One region of the Vibrio tapetis subsp. tapetis genome, then DNA from elsewhere that is predicted to be linked to it. Evidence: riboswitches for the same ligand, from Rfam matches in the RefSeq annotation. Region 1 holds a riboswitch; the other holds the start of a gene.
The links. Region 1 has a riboswitch for lysine ahead of lysC (lysine-sensitive aspartokinase 3). Riboswitches for the same ligand answer to the same signal wherever they lie in the genome.

Region 1 (7,810 bases):
ATTCAATATAAAGCAGCAAAGCAAGGCGATATTCGTACTACTTTCTACAAACAAGGTCTCGATATGATCATCGAGAAACCGTTAACAGGGTATGGTTATGGCAAATTTGAACCTGCTTACATGCTTTATACTGCCCGCCAACATCAGCTAAATCTTGATTACCCAGTCGGAACTCCTGCACTCGATCATCCCCATAATGAACTGATGATCTGGGGGGTAGAAGGTGGCGCGGTACCTGTCGTCGCAATTTTGGTTACTGCGCTCTTTGTACTCTATAAGATTTACACCGCCCGCAGTGGTACTCGCTTTGCACTACTCGGGTTATTAACACCTCTGGTTATCCATAGTCAGTTGGAGTATCCGTTTTATCACTCGGCCATACATTGGATCACATTCATTGTTTTACTCTTTTGGCTCGATCTACGCACCGCCAAATACAAAATGTGGCAATTCTCCAAGGTAAGCAAGGTCACATTACGCGTCAGCTCTTTGGTACTTCCATTAGTCACAGCCTTTTATATGCTAAGTGCCTTGCATACTAATTATGTTCTGACTCAGTTTGAGAAATCGCAACCAAGGCAACCCGAGCTATTGGAGCAAGTCACCAACCCTGTTGTTTGGAAAGATCGCTTCGATTGGGATGTATACAGCACCTACTTAACCATAGGCCTATACACTGCAGATCCTAAACTCATTCAGCCATACATTGACTGGTCTCAAGACATTATTCGTCGAAAGCCACGCCCCGCTTTCTATACCAATTTGATATTGGCACATCAAGGAATGGGAAATGAAAGCAAAGCCAATTTGATTAGATCCGAAGCAGAGTTCTTGTTTCCAAATAAAGATTTCTCTAAGGTAAATTATCAGCGCCCTTCCACTGCATCTAGCTCTCTAACAAGCGTTAGCCAGGCTGATAACTAAAAAAGCCGCCCTCAATTATATTGGGGGCGACTTTCAATATTGCTTAATTGGGGGCTTCGTTTTTATCGATATTAATCGTTTAAAGATTCTTCCAAGGCTCTCAAGCACAATGCAACGTTTTCAGCGCAAGCTGCGTAGCCCATCAAACCAATGCGCCATGCTTTACCCGCTAAATCACCTAACCCTGCGCCTATTTCTAGGTTGTAAGTTTCAAGTAAGTGCGAGCGAAGCTTGCCATCGTCGACACCTTCAGGGAAATAAACAGCATTCAGTTGTGGTAAGCGATAGGCTTCATCAACCACAAATCGGCAACCTAGTTTCTCAAGCCCATGTTTTAGCTTTTCGTGCATCAATTGATGCCTTTGCCAAGAATGTTCTAACCCTTCATTTTGCAGAGTAACAAGAGATTCATGCAGCGCATACAAGCTGTTCACTGGCGCCGTATGATGGTAACTACGCTTACCCTCGCCACTCCAGTAACCTAATACTAAGCTTTGATCCAAGAACCAGCTCTGCACTGGGCTAGTTCTTTGCTGGATTTTTTCAATCGCTTTGGATGAAAAAGTCAGTGGCGATAAGCCCGGTACACATGACAAGCACTTCTGGCTACCTGAATATACGGCGTCAAGCCCCCACTCATCCACCAGCAACGGCACGCCACCAAGAGAGGTCACGGCATCAACAATGGTTAACGCGCCATGAGATTGAGCGATTTTCGCAAGCTGTTGCGCATCAGATAATGCTCCGGTCGAGGTTTCTGCATGCACGAACGATAAAACTTTCGCATCCGGATGCACGGCAAATGCTTGCTCTACTTTTTCGCAACTGACAGGCTTGCCCCATTCATCATCAACGACCACGGCAATACCGCCACAGCGCTCAATGTTCTGTCGCATTCGTTCACCGAACACGCCATTGCGGCATACAATGACCTTATCTCCAGGCTCAACTAAGTTAACAAAGCAAGCTTCCATTCCAGCACTGCCCGGAGCAGAAACCGCAATAGTAAATTCATTTTCAGTTTGAAAAGCATATTTTAATAACTGTTTAAGCTCATCCATCATGCCAATAAAGAGAGGATCTAAATGGCCTATCGTTGGACGACTTAACGCTTGTAACACTTGAGGATAAATATCAGAAGGGCCAGGGCCCATCAATGTACGTTGCGGTGGGATAAAGCTTTTTATTGTCATAGGAATTCTCGCTTTAGCTTTCAGATAGCTCAGAGTAGCGTGAATACTCCAATGTAACAATTGTCTCGAGGTCGAGTCTTACCTTACTTTTTTTCACACCGTTAACTTTACAGACACACTATATTCATTTATCAGATTGACTTTTGTGCAATAAAACCGTTCAATGAAAGCTACAGAAGAGGAGCACTGCCTAGGGAAATAACATGTGGAGCCACAACTCCCACACATGTTATGGATGGGGAGCCGTGCCGAGATGAGTTGCACTTGTGGTGGTAACTTATCGGTTAATCAGGCTGAATCCTATTAACTGTCACCCTAAGGTGAAGCGCTTCTGAGATACACGCCTATATTTATAACAAACACAGATAAAATATAGTCATAAATCGTATCTCTTCTCCGCTCGATCTTTCTCTCTTCAACATCGGATGTTTGGTAATAGCCTTTCTATTGCCTATTAAATTTATTGGAAAAATTGGGAGCCCCCACTGTGAACTCATTTAATGTCGCCAAATTTGGCGGAACTAGCGTTGCAGATTTCGCTGCAATGAGCCGTTGCACTACCATTATTGAAAATAATCCAGCAACAAAATTGGTCGTAATCAGTGCTTGTTCAGGCGTAACGAATATTCTTGTTGAATTGGCAAACGGTGTCTCTGATGCTGCTAGTCGACAAAAATTACTCATTCAATTGGCCGAAATTCACAACAATATTCTGGCTGAATTAAATGATGCAGCCGAGACAACAACTCGTGTACGTGAAGTCTTAGATACCGTTGCAAGCGCAGCAGAAGCCGCGTCTTTTCAAATCAGCGACAAATTAACGGATCACATCGTAAGTTGTGGTGAGTTGATGTCGACTCATATTCTTGCTCAACTGATGAGAGAACGTGGCATTGACGCCATCCGTTTTGATATTCGCGACATTATGAGAACGAATAATGTTCACGGACAAGCCTCTCCGGAACTGACCACTATTGCGGAGTTAGCAAAACAGAAGCTAGTCCCGCTTTGCCAAAGTAAGGTTGTCATTACCCAGGGTTTTATTGGCAGTGATGAAGACGGTAACACGACCACTTTAGGCAGGGGCGGCAGTGACTACAGCGCAGCTTTAATCGCAGAATCTGTCAACGCGTCTGGCCTTGAGATATGGACCGACGTACCCGGAATTTATACAACTGATCCGCGTGTTGCTCCTAAAGCTACTCCCATCCCAGAAATTAGTTTCAGTGAAGCCTCTGAAATGGCCAACTTTGGAGCTAAAATCTTACACCCATCAACACTATTGCCAGCACTCCGTCAGCAGATCCCTGTTTTTGTTGGATCTTCTAAGGCACCAGAAAAAGGCGGTACTTGGATCCGTCAGCAAGTAGAAAGTGCGCCACTATTTAGAGCGCTTGCATTACGAGGCAATCAAACCATGGTCACGTTGCGCAGCCTAAACATGTTCCATGCCTACGGCTTTCTTGCTGAAGCATTCCGAATTCTCGCCAAGCACAAGGTATCGGTCGACTTAATCACCACGTCAGAAGTCAGTGTTTCGCTTACATTGGATCAAACGAATACCGCAGGTGGAGCTCCAGAGTTGCCAATTGCGGCTCGAGAAGAACTAGAACAATTATGCAGTGTTGACATTGAGCACGATCTTAGTCTTATCGCGCTGATTGGTAATAACATGAGTGAAAGCAAAGGCTATGCAAAACAGGTATTTAGCACACTAGAAGACTATAACTTACGCATGATTTGCTACGGTGCAAGCCCACATAACCTGTGCTTCTTATTACATGAATCGGTTGCTCGTAGCGCAGTTCAAGCGCTTCATGAAGAGCTTTTTGAAAGCTAATAAAAGAAAATAGGATTAAAAAATTAAGGGCTTGAATCATCAAGCCCTTATTTGTGTTATCTAGAGGATTAGTTAATATTGGGCCCTAACCATCTCTCAGCTTCTTCTTGGCTCCATCCTTTACGTTCAGCATAATCTTTAACTTGATCGTCTTGGATCTGGGCAATCGCAAAATAACGCGAGTCCGGATGCGAGAAGTACCAACCAGACACTGAAGCGCCCGGCCACATTGCATAACTCGTCGTCAAAGACATACCAATCGCTTCTTCCGCCTTGAGCATCTCCCACAAGGTGCCTTTCTCGGTATGTTCAGGGCAGGCAGGGTAACCGGGAGCCGGCCTTGTACCTTGGTATTTTTCACGGATCAAATCCTCATTAGATAGATTTTCTTCCGGTGAATAGCCCCAAATATCTTTTCGAACCTGCTCATGTAAATATTCAGCAAAAGCTTCCGCTAGCCTATCTGCAACTGCTTGGATCATAATGGCATTATAATCATCGCCGTTGGCTTTATACTCATCAGCCAATTCACGCTCGCCAATCCCTCCCGTCACCGCAAAACCACCGATCCAGTCTTTTTTACCACTGGATTTAGGGGCAATATAATCTGAAGTACAATAGTTAAAGCCTTTTGGCTTTTGGGTTTGTTGGCGTAAATTACATAACACGTGTGCGACTTCTGTACGGCTTTCATCACTATAAACTTCGATATCATCGCCGACACTTGCTGCGGGGAACAAAGCACACATGCCTCGAGCTTTCAGGAGACCTTCACTTTCAACCCGATCAAGCATCACATTCGCGTCATGAAACAATCGCTTAGCTTCTTCTCCGACTTCTTCATGTTCTAAAATCGCTGGGTATTTCCCCATCAATGTCCAAGTCATAAAGAAAGGTGTCCAATCGATGTACTTTCTAAGAATAGACACATCGAAGTCATCGTATATATGTACACCAGGCTTACGCGGTACTGGAGGGGTATAATTGCCCCAATCTATATCAACACGATTTTCCCGCGCTTTTTCCAAGGTGACAGGTTTTGTTCTTGGTTTTTTACGATTATGTTGATCGCGCACGCGCTCATAATCTAAATCCAACTTCTCGACAAATGCTGGCAATAGATCTTTAGAAAGAAGTGACGTACATACACCAACCGCTCGAGAGGCATTATTCACATAAACCACTGGCTTGTGGTAATTCTGTTCAATTTTTACAGCCGTATGCGCCTTAGAGGTCGTCGCACCACCGATCAGTAGTGGTAACTCAAAGCCTTGTCTTTCCATTTCTTTGGCAACATGTACCATTTCATCTAAAGATGGCGTTATAAGGCCAGACAGGCCAATGATGTCTACATTTTCTTCCTTGGCGACTTTAAGGATCTTTTCACAAGAAACCATGACGCCAAGGTCGATAATTTCATAGTTATTACATTGTAAAACGACGCCAACGATATTCTTACCAATATCGTGTACATCGCCTTTAACCGTTGCCAGTAAGATCTTACCGTTAGTCGCGCCTACATCTTTGGTCGCATTGATAAATGGCTCTAAGTGGGCAACAGCTTGCTTCATAACACGTGCAGATTTAACCACTTGCGGTAAGAACATTTTACCTTCACCAAAAAGGTCACCAACAACGTTCATTCCGTCCATCAAAGGCCCTTCAATCACCTCTATTGGCCTTGACGCATTCTGACGGGCCTCTTCGGTATCCTCCACAATAAACTCGGTGATCCCTTTAACTAGTGCATGCTCCATTCGTTTTTCTACTGGCCATGTACGCCACTCTAAAGCCGCTGGATCCTCTTCTTTTCCAACCCCTGTATTGGCGTACTCAGATGCAATATCTAAGAGCCTTTCAGTACCGTCATCACGGCGGTTAAGCACAACATCTTCAACCGCTACACGCAGCTTTTCAGGTACGTTGTCATAAACCTCTAGCTGACCGGCATTAACGATCCCCATGTCCATACCATTTTTAAAACAGTGGTATAGAAACACGGCATGGATAGCTTCACGCACGTAGTTATTGCCTCGGAACGAAAAAGATACGTTAGAAACACCACCAGAAATCATCGCGTGTGGCAGGTCGCGTTTTATATCTCCAACTGCTTCGATGAAATCGACTGCGTAATTATTGTGTTCGTCAATGCCCGTTGCAACCGCAAATATATTGGGATCAAAGATGATGTCTTCTGGAGGGAAACCCACCTCATCAACCAAAATATGATAAGCGTTAGTACAAATTTCTAATTTACGCTCTCTCGTATCCGCTTGCCCTTCTTCATCAAATGCCATCACAATAACAGCGGCACCGTAACGGCGAACTAATTTGGCTTGTTGAACAAACTTCTCTTTACCTTCTTTTAAGGAAATTGAGTTAACTATGCTCTTACCTTGCACGCACTTAAGGCCTGCTTCGATCACCTCCCACTTAGAGGAATCGACCATAATAGGCACTTTTGATATTTCAGGTTCAGAAGCACATAAGTTTAGAAAGCGAGTCATACATGCTTCTGCATCAAGCATGCCTTCATCCATATTGATATCGATGATCTGTGCACCGTTTTCAACCTGCTGACGCGCGACATCAAGAGCTTCATCGTATAGCTCTTCTTTTATAAGACACTTAAAACGAGCAGATCCGGTCACGTTAGTTCGTTCACCTACGTTTACAAACAAGCTTTCTTTTTCGATCATCAGAGGTTCTAGACCCGATAATCGACACGCTACTGGGATATCAGGCAATACTCGAGGTTTAACACCTTTAACAGCCAGAGCCATCTGCCTAATGTGCTCTGGTGTGGTGCCACAGCAACCGCCAACAAGGTTTAAGAACCCACTTTGCGCCCACTCAGCGATATGCTCAGCCATATCTTCTGGAGAAAGATCATATTCGCCAAAAGCATTTGGAAGGCCAGCATTTGGGTGGGCAGAAACACTGCATTCTGAAATGCGAGAAAGCTCATCGACATACTGCCTCAGTTCGTCAGGACCTAATGCACAGTTCAAACCAAAGGAGATAGGTTGAACGTGTCTGAGTGCATTATAGAAAGCTTCCGTAGTTTGGCCTGAAAGAGTACGGCCAGAGGCGTCAGTGATGGTGCCAGAGATCATGACTGGTAATTCATAACCCAGCTCTTCAAATACGGTTTGAACCGCAAAGGCACACGCTTTTGCATTCAAAGTATCAAAGATCGTTTCAATCAAAATAAGATCGGAACCGCCTTTGATAAGCGCATGAGTAGACTCACAATACGCTTCTACCAGTTCATCAAAACTGACGTTTCTAAAACCAGGATCATTCACATCAGGTGATATAGAACAAGTGCGGTTTGTTGGGCCAAGTACCCCCGCGACATATCTTGGACGCTCAGGCGTCTTAGCACTCCACTCATCAGCCGCTTCACGGGCTAACTTTGCTGCGACATAGTTGATCTCTGCACTGAGACTCTCCATGTCATAATCGGCCATAGCGATAGTGGTTGCATTAAATGTGTTGGTTTCCAGAATATCAGCGCCGGCGGCAAGATATTCCAGATGAATTCCTTTTATCAACTCAGGCTTAGTCAGGACCAAAAGATCATTATTGCCTTTTAAATCACAATGCCAATCAGCAAAACGTTCACCACGATAATCCGCTTCTTCGAGCTTATAATCTTGAATCATGGTGCCCATGCCACCATCGATTAACATGATGTATTCTTTTAACTTCGCTTCAATTTGTTGTTTTACTTCGCTTCCAGCCACAATACTGCCTCATTCCTTGCGTATAGTTCATCCTATCATATCGATTATAGAAATCTAGACGGCCAAACCTTGTTGTTATATTTTTATGTAAACAAAATACGCTA
Region 2 (7,810 bases), 1.7 Mb from region 1:
CCCGAAAGACTTAGTCAGGATGATGGCGATGATGAATGTTCATTGCTTGTTTACGCATAATTAGTATCTCCATGTGTTAACTTCACACTATCGAAGCCACTGCTATTTTGCAACCCTAAATTGGAAAAAACAAAAAAAAAAGGAAAATACCGGGTCTTCTCCTTTTCTCACTAACCTTGTGTTAGCCAACCAGTATTTCTAGCACGTAAGCTACTTTTAAATCGACGCTTCTTTGTTCGCTCTTGATTTAGCAAGAATTGACAAAATGAAACAGACAATGATAAAAGTGACACTCGCCGCTGAGAATGATAGAGAAACCGACGTCGTCATTCCCAATACGATAAAGCCAACACAAGAAACCAATGCAACCGAAATTGCATAAGGTAACTGAGTTGCGACGTGATCAATATGGTTACAACGAGCACCCGTTGAAGACAGAATTGTCGTATCTGAAATCGGCGAACAATGATCACCAAAAACAGAACCCGCTAGCACTGCGCCAAGCATAGGCAGCATTAATGCTAAGTCAGTCGCACCGGCCATATCACCCGCAATTGGTAGCATGATTCCGAACGTGCCCCAAGATGTACCCGTAGAGAACGCCATCAGACCAGCAAGCAGGAACAAAATAACGGGTAACCAATGTGGCCCGATATTACCTTGCACTTGCGACGATAAATAAGCCCCAGTCTTCATATCACCAATGACTGAACCAATGGTCCAGGCAAAAAATAGTATTAAGATGGCGCCGAACATAGATCGTGCACCTATCCACATGGTTCTTGTAATTTCAAGTGCCGGCAGTTTTTGACGAATGACCGTTACTAGAGCAAAAGCTAAACCAATTACACCACCATAACAAAGAGACTTACCGACATCGGTGTTTTCAAATGCACCTAATAAATTAAAGGCAATACCATCAGAAGCCAGAGCTTGTCCGCCGGTAAATATCATTGATGAAATAGTAGCAACAATTAATGCAACGATAGGCAGAACCAAATCTAGAACACGACCTTTATCGCTTTCTTCGATATCTAACTCTTCATTTAAGTCATGAGCTTCTTGGCTATCATTTTTACCACTAAAGCCGTGGCCTTGAGAAGCCTCTATTTCTTTTTTACGCATAGCGCCAACATCTAGTTGGAACCATGAAACCGCAAATACCATTAATAAAGCAAAGACTGCATAGAAGTTCATAGGTATTAGACGTAAATAGGCGCCTAACGCAGAATAGTCTGTCATACCATGAGTAATTAGGATGCCACCAATGATCGTCATAATATATGCACCCCAGCTAGAAGCCGGCATTAATACACACATTGGTGCTGCCGTTGAATCTAGAATATAGGCAAGCTTAGAACGAGAGACATAGAAACGGTCTGTTACTGGACGTGAGATTGCACCAACAGCAAGGCTGTTAAAATAATCATCAACAAATATAAAAACACCTAAAAATGCGGCTAATAGTTTTGCGCCACGTTTACTTTTTACTCTCTTTTGAGCCCACTCAGCAAATGCTCGAGTTCCTCCAGAAAGGGTAAGTAATGCCGTTGTCATACCGAGCAATAATAAAAATGCAACGATACTCATATTCCAACTATTAATACCTCCATCAGATATAACGAGGCCTGATACCGTGTCGGCTATATAGCCTGCGGTATTCGGAATAGACATATCATTAAGAAGGATGGAACCTAGGACTATGCCTACGCCAAGAGAAATTAGAACGCGTCTTGTAACAATCGCCAGACCCAACGCAACAAGCGGTGGTAATAATGACAATGAGGAGGATGTAAAATCGATTAAATTCATGATCTTCAAAAACCAATGTTTGGTTAGAGATCTACTGCAGATAGTCCAATAGTGGACATTAGTGTTGAACAAGCGAAAGGGAAGCCAAGCTTCACCTATGCCCTACAGTAGCGCTCCATAGTTTAACAACAATATAGACTATGGCAGTGTTATCCCTATTCGAAGATAACCCCAGCGGAGAGTCTTGATATTACTGACTCCACTTCGGCAACAACCCCTTTTTATGTTTCTCTCTGGTATCACCCTAAAAACATATACTGATGGTTCTTGCGCCTCTACCTTGAACGTTTTTGTTAACAGATAACAAAAAGCCCAAATCAGGTAAGCGAGATTCTACGGAATGCGACTAAATTTGCAACATAAAACTTCACTTTTCTACTCTCACACCAACTCATAAGCTAGAACCTATTACCACGTTAGCAGCTTAGTCCAGATACTTTAGACCCAGTTTAACCTTTGATTTAAATCTCATATTTATATTTATGCTTAATTACATTTTATTACTTTGCACTGAAAGACAATTACTACCATATATATTGAATTCTTTTTCTACGCTGTTATTATTAGATTGTTATCGTAATTATTCAAACAGGAATAACCATGTCAGATCTTGCTAAGACTCTACTTAATATCCGTAGCCTTCGTGCTTTTGCTCGTGAATTGCCACTTGAAAGCTTAGAAGAAGCACTAGAAAAACTAACTATTGTTGTTGATGAGCGTCGCAGCAGTGAAGAAGAAGAGCGTGCAGCGCAAGCTGAACGTAATGCTAAATTGGCTGAATACGCTGATATGATCAGCAAAGATGGCATCGCCATTGAAGACTTAATTGCCGCAATGTCTGGCAATGACAATAAAGTTAAAACGAAAAAGAAACGTGAACCACGTCCTGCTAAATACAAATACGAATTAAACGGCGAAGAGAAAACTTGGACGGGTCAAGGCCGTACTCCTTCTGCTATTCAAGAGCAATTAGATGCAGGTCGCTCTTTAGAAGATTTTCTTCTTTAAGAATTAACGTTTAGTTAAAAACATAAATAAAAAGAGCGCTTAATGCGCTCTTTTTTATTGGAACATTAAAGCGTTATATTATGAATAACGCCTCAATTATATATTTATCGATCCCAATACGCTTCTTCTAAGCTGTCTTCACGCTCTGGTAATCCACGCGAAAGTCGAGGTGAATGCTGAACCAACACTTCGTAACTCGCACGATTCGAGTACTTACATACTTGCGAAAATGACGAGTACGTCAAAAATGGAATTTGGTGTTTACTCGAGTTGGGAACATTATTTTTATGGTAACGATTAGCCGACATATCATGCAGCAATGCAGAGAGTGCAGCGTCACCAGCACCATTAGTGTTCTTTATTTTCTCAGGCCCACCCATATATGGAGCGATGTGTGAATATACTTTTACCGGATTTTCACTCGACGCTTTTTTTACAGGGCGACTAAACTCGTACTGATTAAATTCTGCAATAGCACCAGGTAACAAAGGAAGCGAAGTTTGGCGCTTCATGCTCTCTTCTGTATAACCAGCCATGTATAGACCAACGGGGCCTGCAGTACAAAGAACCAAATCAACCCACTCTAATGCTTTGTCTGATGCAAGCAATGGATCGCTTTCGCCAGTCAACGCTTCTGCTTCATCTTCATTCATTGCAACGACAGAAACATGGTCACGCAAAAATGCTTGCCAATACTCAGGGTCGTCTTGAATGACATACTTTGTACCCAACGTTAATACTACAGGTACGTCATATTGCTTTGCATACTCTATGGCTTTCATTGTAGCTTCTGGCATTGGATCACCAGGCTTACAACGCACCAAATACGCAGTTAAAACAAGAGCAGAAGCATTTTTAAATACAGATTCAGGAATACTTTCTGGTTGAAGTTGGTTCATTTGACCTTCGCTTATCGCAAAAGTACGTTCACCGTCTTCACTGATCAAGGCAAAGCAGCGTCCAATTGCGCCATCAACCCCTTGAAGATGATTAAGATCCATACGACTTGATGTGTTACATAGGTAACGGTAACCGTAGCTGCCTATTTGGATATCTTGGCTCATCACTCCAAGTAAAATAGATTTATCGTCGGCTAATACCGAATAGTTGTGCAATGTATTACCAATTGTGCCACCAGCGTATTCATTGGTCACTAATCCCTGAGATTTTAGTTCGCAATACAACTGCTCTGCGGTTTGGTCATCAATTACGAGCGAATGTCCCTTGCTCAAACCAAATTTCTCAATGAATTCATCCGTTACTTTAGCTTCGATATCCACCAAAGTCTGATCGATACCAACAACATGGATGCGCGACATTTTCTTACTGACTTGAGCTTGGCTTACCAGCGGATCACGAGCGTGAACTGGAAAATAATGTTTCGATTTACGTTGGCCAGGGAATTTCATATTTACACAGTCTTATATGAGGGACAATTCGGGTTCGAGATTGTAGCTTGCCAGTTTATTGGCATCAATAAGGATAACTATAGCAAACGATTGCGGATTGAAAATAAGCAATTTGACTAGATCAGTCGCAAGCTCCTTACGAGAAACTAGACCGCTTCGCTACTATAAAAAAAGCGAAATCCCAATATATCAGGCTTTCGCTCTTATAGTTTCTAGTTTCTAGTTTCTAGTTTCTAGTTTCTAGTTTCTAGAAAACATAATTGGATCAGTCTTGATCTACCATCCACTTTCGGAATTCTTTACGATCTTCTTTTGACGCTTTTAAATACCAAGCTTGCATCTGCTCTAAGGCTTGCGGATGAGCTACAGCTTGTGATGGTTTTTGTTGTTTAGGTGTCGCTTTAGCACTCTTAACAGCAGGCTCAACTTGACTCGCGGCAGCAACCGTTATGGCTGCAGGGCCAACATAAATGCCGTTTTGTTGGTTGTATTCTTTAACCAGTTCATCCATATCTGAGTATGGCATGAAGCCTTTTTTACCTTTCAATTCATTACTCTTGTAATCAATTGATTTCCCAGCTGAAGTTAGGCGCCATTTAGGCTCATTTTTAAATACTTGCTCAGCGTGCTGAATGCTGTGCACTTTAGGGTGGTTAATTTTTATATCATCCGAACCGGCTTCAAACGTAATGACAAAAGGGGCGGAAGTAAACTGGCCGTTCGAACTCCCCTTTCCGATATTTTTATCCATTTCAACTACGATTTGGTTTTGCCCCGACTTCAAAGCGCTTGGCTTCATTTTACTAACATCTTCTGAGCCATTAACCATCAACAGACTAACACCCTTCTCGGGAATAATATCAGCAGCTAGAACCGTTGAAGCCCACATCAAACTCAACGTGGTAATAGATTTAATAAACACTTTTTTGCTACACATAAACTCTCCAAACCGATGTCATAAAATATGTATTTGTTTGTCACTAACATGACGACTAGTCACCAAGATCTTTTAACTCCACATATGAAAAAGCCACCATAAAGGTGGCTTTAGAGTCTAACAGTTTCTAGCTAAACTTAGAAAGATGCTTTAATACCTACACCGTAACCAACTTCTTGCTTGTCACCATTGTTGCCACCGATTTCTACGTACGTTGTAGTAGAAGGAGCAATTGTGTAACCAGCATTCAAGAACCACTTGTTTAGCTTATCTTTAGAAGAATCATCATAGTTAGTTACACTAAAGCCTGTAGCAAATTTCCATGCGTTCATTGTATAGTCAGCTGCTAAAGCCATAGTGTTGTCTGTTTTGTCAGAACCAGTTTTAGGCGATGTTTTAGCCATGTAGTAACCAGCTTCTAGAGTTACATTTTCAACACCCTTATAAACACCTTCTAGAGCGCCTAAAGTTTCTTTAACACCAGCAATAGCGCCTTTTTCAAACTTAGCTTGACCCAAAAATGCGGTGAAATCAAAATCAGCTACACGGTAGCCTGCTTTCAAATCAAAATAACGGCCATCTTTACCCAGTAGTTTAGTCTCGTGCTTATCTTGAGTAAGAGCAAAAGATGCGTAGAAGTTACCTTTGTCTAGGTCATAACGAATTGCTTCATCAGAGTTGAAATCCATTTGTTTAACAAAAGAATTAACACCAAATAGGTAATCAGAGCCAACGCCTGCATCATCAAGAACTGTATCTAATTTACCAACTTTAAACGAACCAAATTGGTCATTATAAAAACCAACATAAACGTTTTTAACGCCAGCTTTAGAAGCAGCACGATCTTTTTCTACGCCAGTGAATTCCATGTAGAAGCCAACTTGAGTAGAATCGTCCATTGCGTAACGAGTATCGAAACCAAATTCTGCATCATCGATTTCTTGTTTTAGCTCATCACCATCGTTAGTGCCTTTTTTATAACGAACTTCGAAGTCACTTTTTACATTCACTGTAACACCGTCTTTGTTATAAAGTTCGATGCCTGCGTTTGCAGAACCAGCTGCAACCATAACTGCTAGAGCTACTAGAGTCTTTTTCATAATAATCCACTGCCTTTTCTTAGAATGGGAATTCCGTTTCGGTTCCCTTTTTGTTTTGTGTGGAGTCAATTCGACTAGAAAACCAATCAAACCGCTCCTAAAAATCTCGAGGTCTAGATTGCAAAATATTCTCCTCCCTGTCAAATGACTAAAAAAACAAAATAAAAAAACATCAACCATTAAAAATCAACAACTTACAATGATACAAATAAAATTTAGAGCAAAATCACATCAAAATCTCTAAAAAAAATAATACCTGTTATTTTTATTTTTTCAGGATAAAAATTTAATAATAACGATTGCGGAAGTTAATTTTAGAATTAACTTCCGCTCATATTATAATTTCAACATATAAAACCTGTTAATTAGTGACTACAAAACCCCCTCGGTAAGGTTCAGTTTTTTTTGTGATTGAGATCTAGATTTACCTAATAAATAAGGTAAATTCCCGTTTATCAGCGATTTTTTGGCAATGTGGTACAATAGCGGCGTCAAATATAGAGAACGAAAATGCTTAATCCAAACATTCAGAAATCCATCCGTGAAAGCTACCAGAACCTTCAACATCAACTTGAAAACTTTGTTCCTCGCCGAGCACAGAATTATCTTGTAGCAGAAATAGCTCGAACCTTAGCGGGTCAATATCACAAGACCAACCGCATTATGGTTGCGGAAGCCGGTACGGGTATTGGTAAGTCTATGGCTTATTTAATGAGCGCTATCCCTGTTGCTTTACATAGCAATAAAAAAGTAGTGATTTCTACTGCCACTGTTGCGCTGCAAGAACAGCTAATTAGTAAAGACCTTCCTCTCTATAGACGAATCTCGGACAAGCCATTTTCTTTTACTATTGCAAAAGGTAGGCAGCGCTATTGTTGCGCAGAGAAACTGGCAGCGGCTAGTGGTCAACAAGGTTCAGAGCAATTGGCCATGTTTGATAAAAAGCCAAGCACAAAAGACATCGAACTACTGGCACGCCTTTATAAGGCTTTTAATGAAAACAAGTGGGACGGGGAGCGAGATAGCTGGCCTTCAACCGTACCTGATTCCATTTGGCACTCCATCGTCAGCGACAAGCACAGTTGCAATAATAGCTTACCCACCCATCGTAACTGTCCGTTTCAAAAAGCGCGGACGCATCTCGATAAATCTGATGTGATCATTGCTAATCACAGTTTGGTGATGGCAGATGCGGATCTCGGTGGCGGTGTCATCTTGCCCGAGCCTGAACAAACCATCTTTATCTTTGATGAAGCCCATCACCTGCCAACCGTGGCTCGAGACCATTCGTCCGCGGCGGCAAGTCTAAAAGGGGCGGCAAGTTGGTTAGAAAAGCTCACTCAAGTATCGGCCAAGCTTGCAAGCCTTGCCGACGACAAACGTGTTTCTCGCTTTAGAAATGAGCTCCAAGAGTCGATTCAACTACTGATTCCATCGCTAAACCAATTGGCCAAACAAATCGATCCTGCAGCATTCAAGGAAAAAACACTGCGATTCGAGAATGGTGAACTGCCAGAATGGTTGGAGTTGGAGTCAAAAGAACT

Region 2: linked by a shared signal. The riboswitch ahead of VTAP4600_RS05010 (Na+/H+ antiporter NhaC family protein) and the one ahead of lysC (lysine-sensitive aspartokinase 3) in region 1 are both predicted to bind lysine.

Annotation. Positions count from the first base shown of each region.
Region 1 covers NZ_LT960611.1:2,869,797-2,877,606, forward strand. The annotation lists gene VTAP4600_RS12755 (PglL family O-oligosaccharyltransferase) at 1-924, shown strand, start outside; gene VTAP4600_RS12760 (pyridoxal-phosphate-dependent aminotransferase family protein) at 996-2,117, opposite strand; lysine riboswitch at 2,286-2,456, shown strand; gene lysC (lysine-sensitive aspartokinase 3) at 2,662-3,957, shown strand; gene metH (methionine synthase) at 4,026-7,652, opposite strand.
Region 2 covers NZ_LT960611.1:1,136,184-1,143,993, forward strand. The annotation lists His leader region at 1-35, opposite strand, end outside; gene VTAP4600_RS05010 (Na+/H+ antiporter NhaC family protein) at 217-1,812, opposite strand; lysine riboswitch at 1,913-2,098, opposite strand; gene VTAP4600_RS05015 (H-NS family histone-like protein) at 2,413-2,820, shown strand; gene VTAP4600_RS05020 (inosine/guanosine kinase) at 2,925-4,229, opposite strand; gene VTAP4600_RS05025 (YccT family protein) at 4,495-5,166, opposite strand; gene VTAP4600_RS05030 (porin) at 5,304-6,266, opposite strand; gene dinG (ATP-dependent DNA helicase DinG) at 6,777-7,810, shown strand, end outside.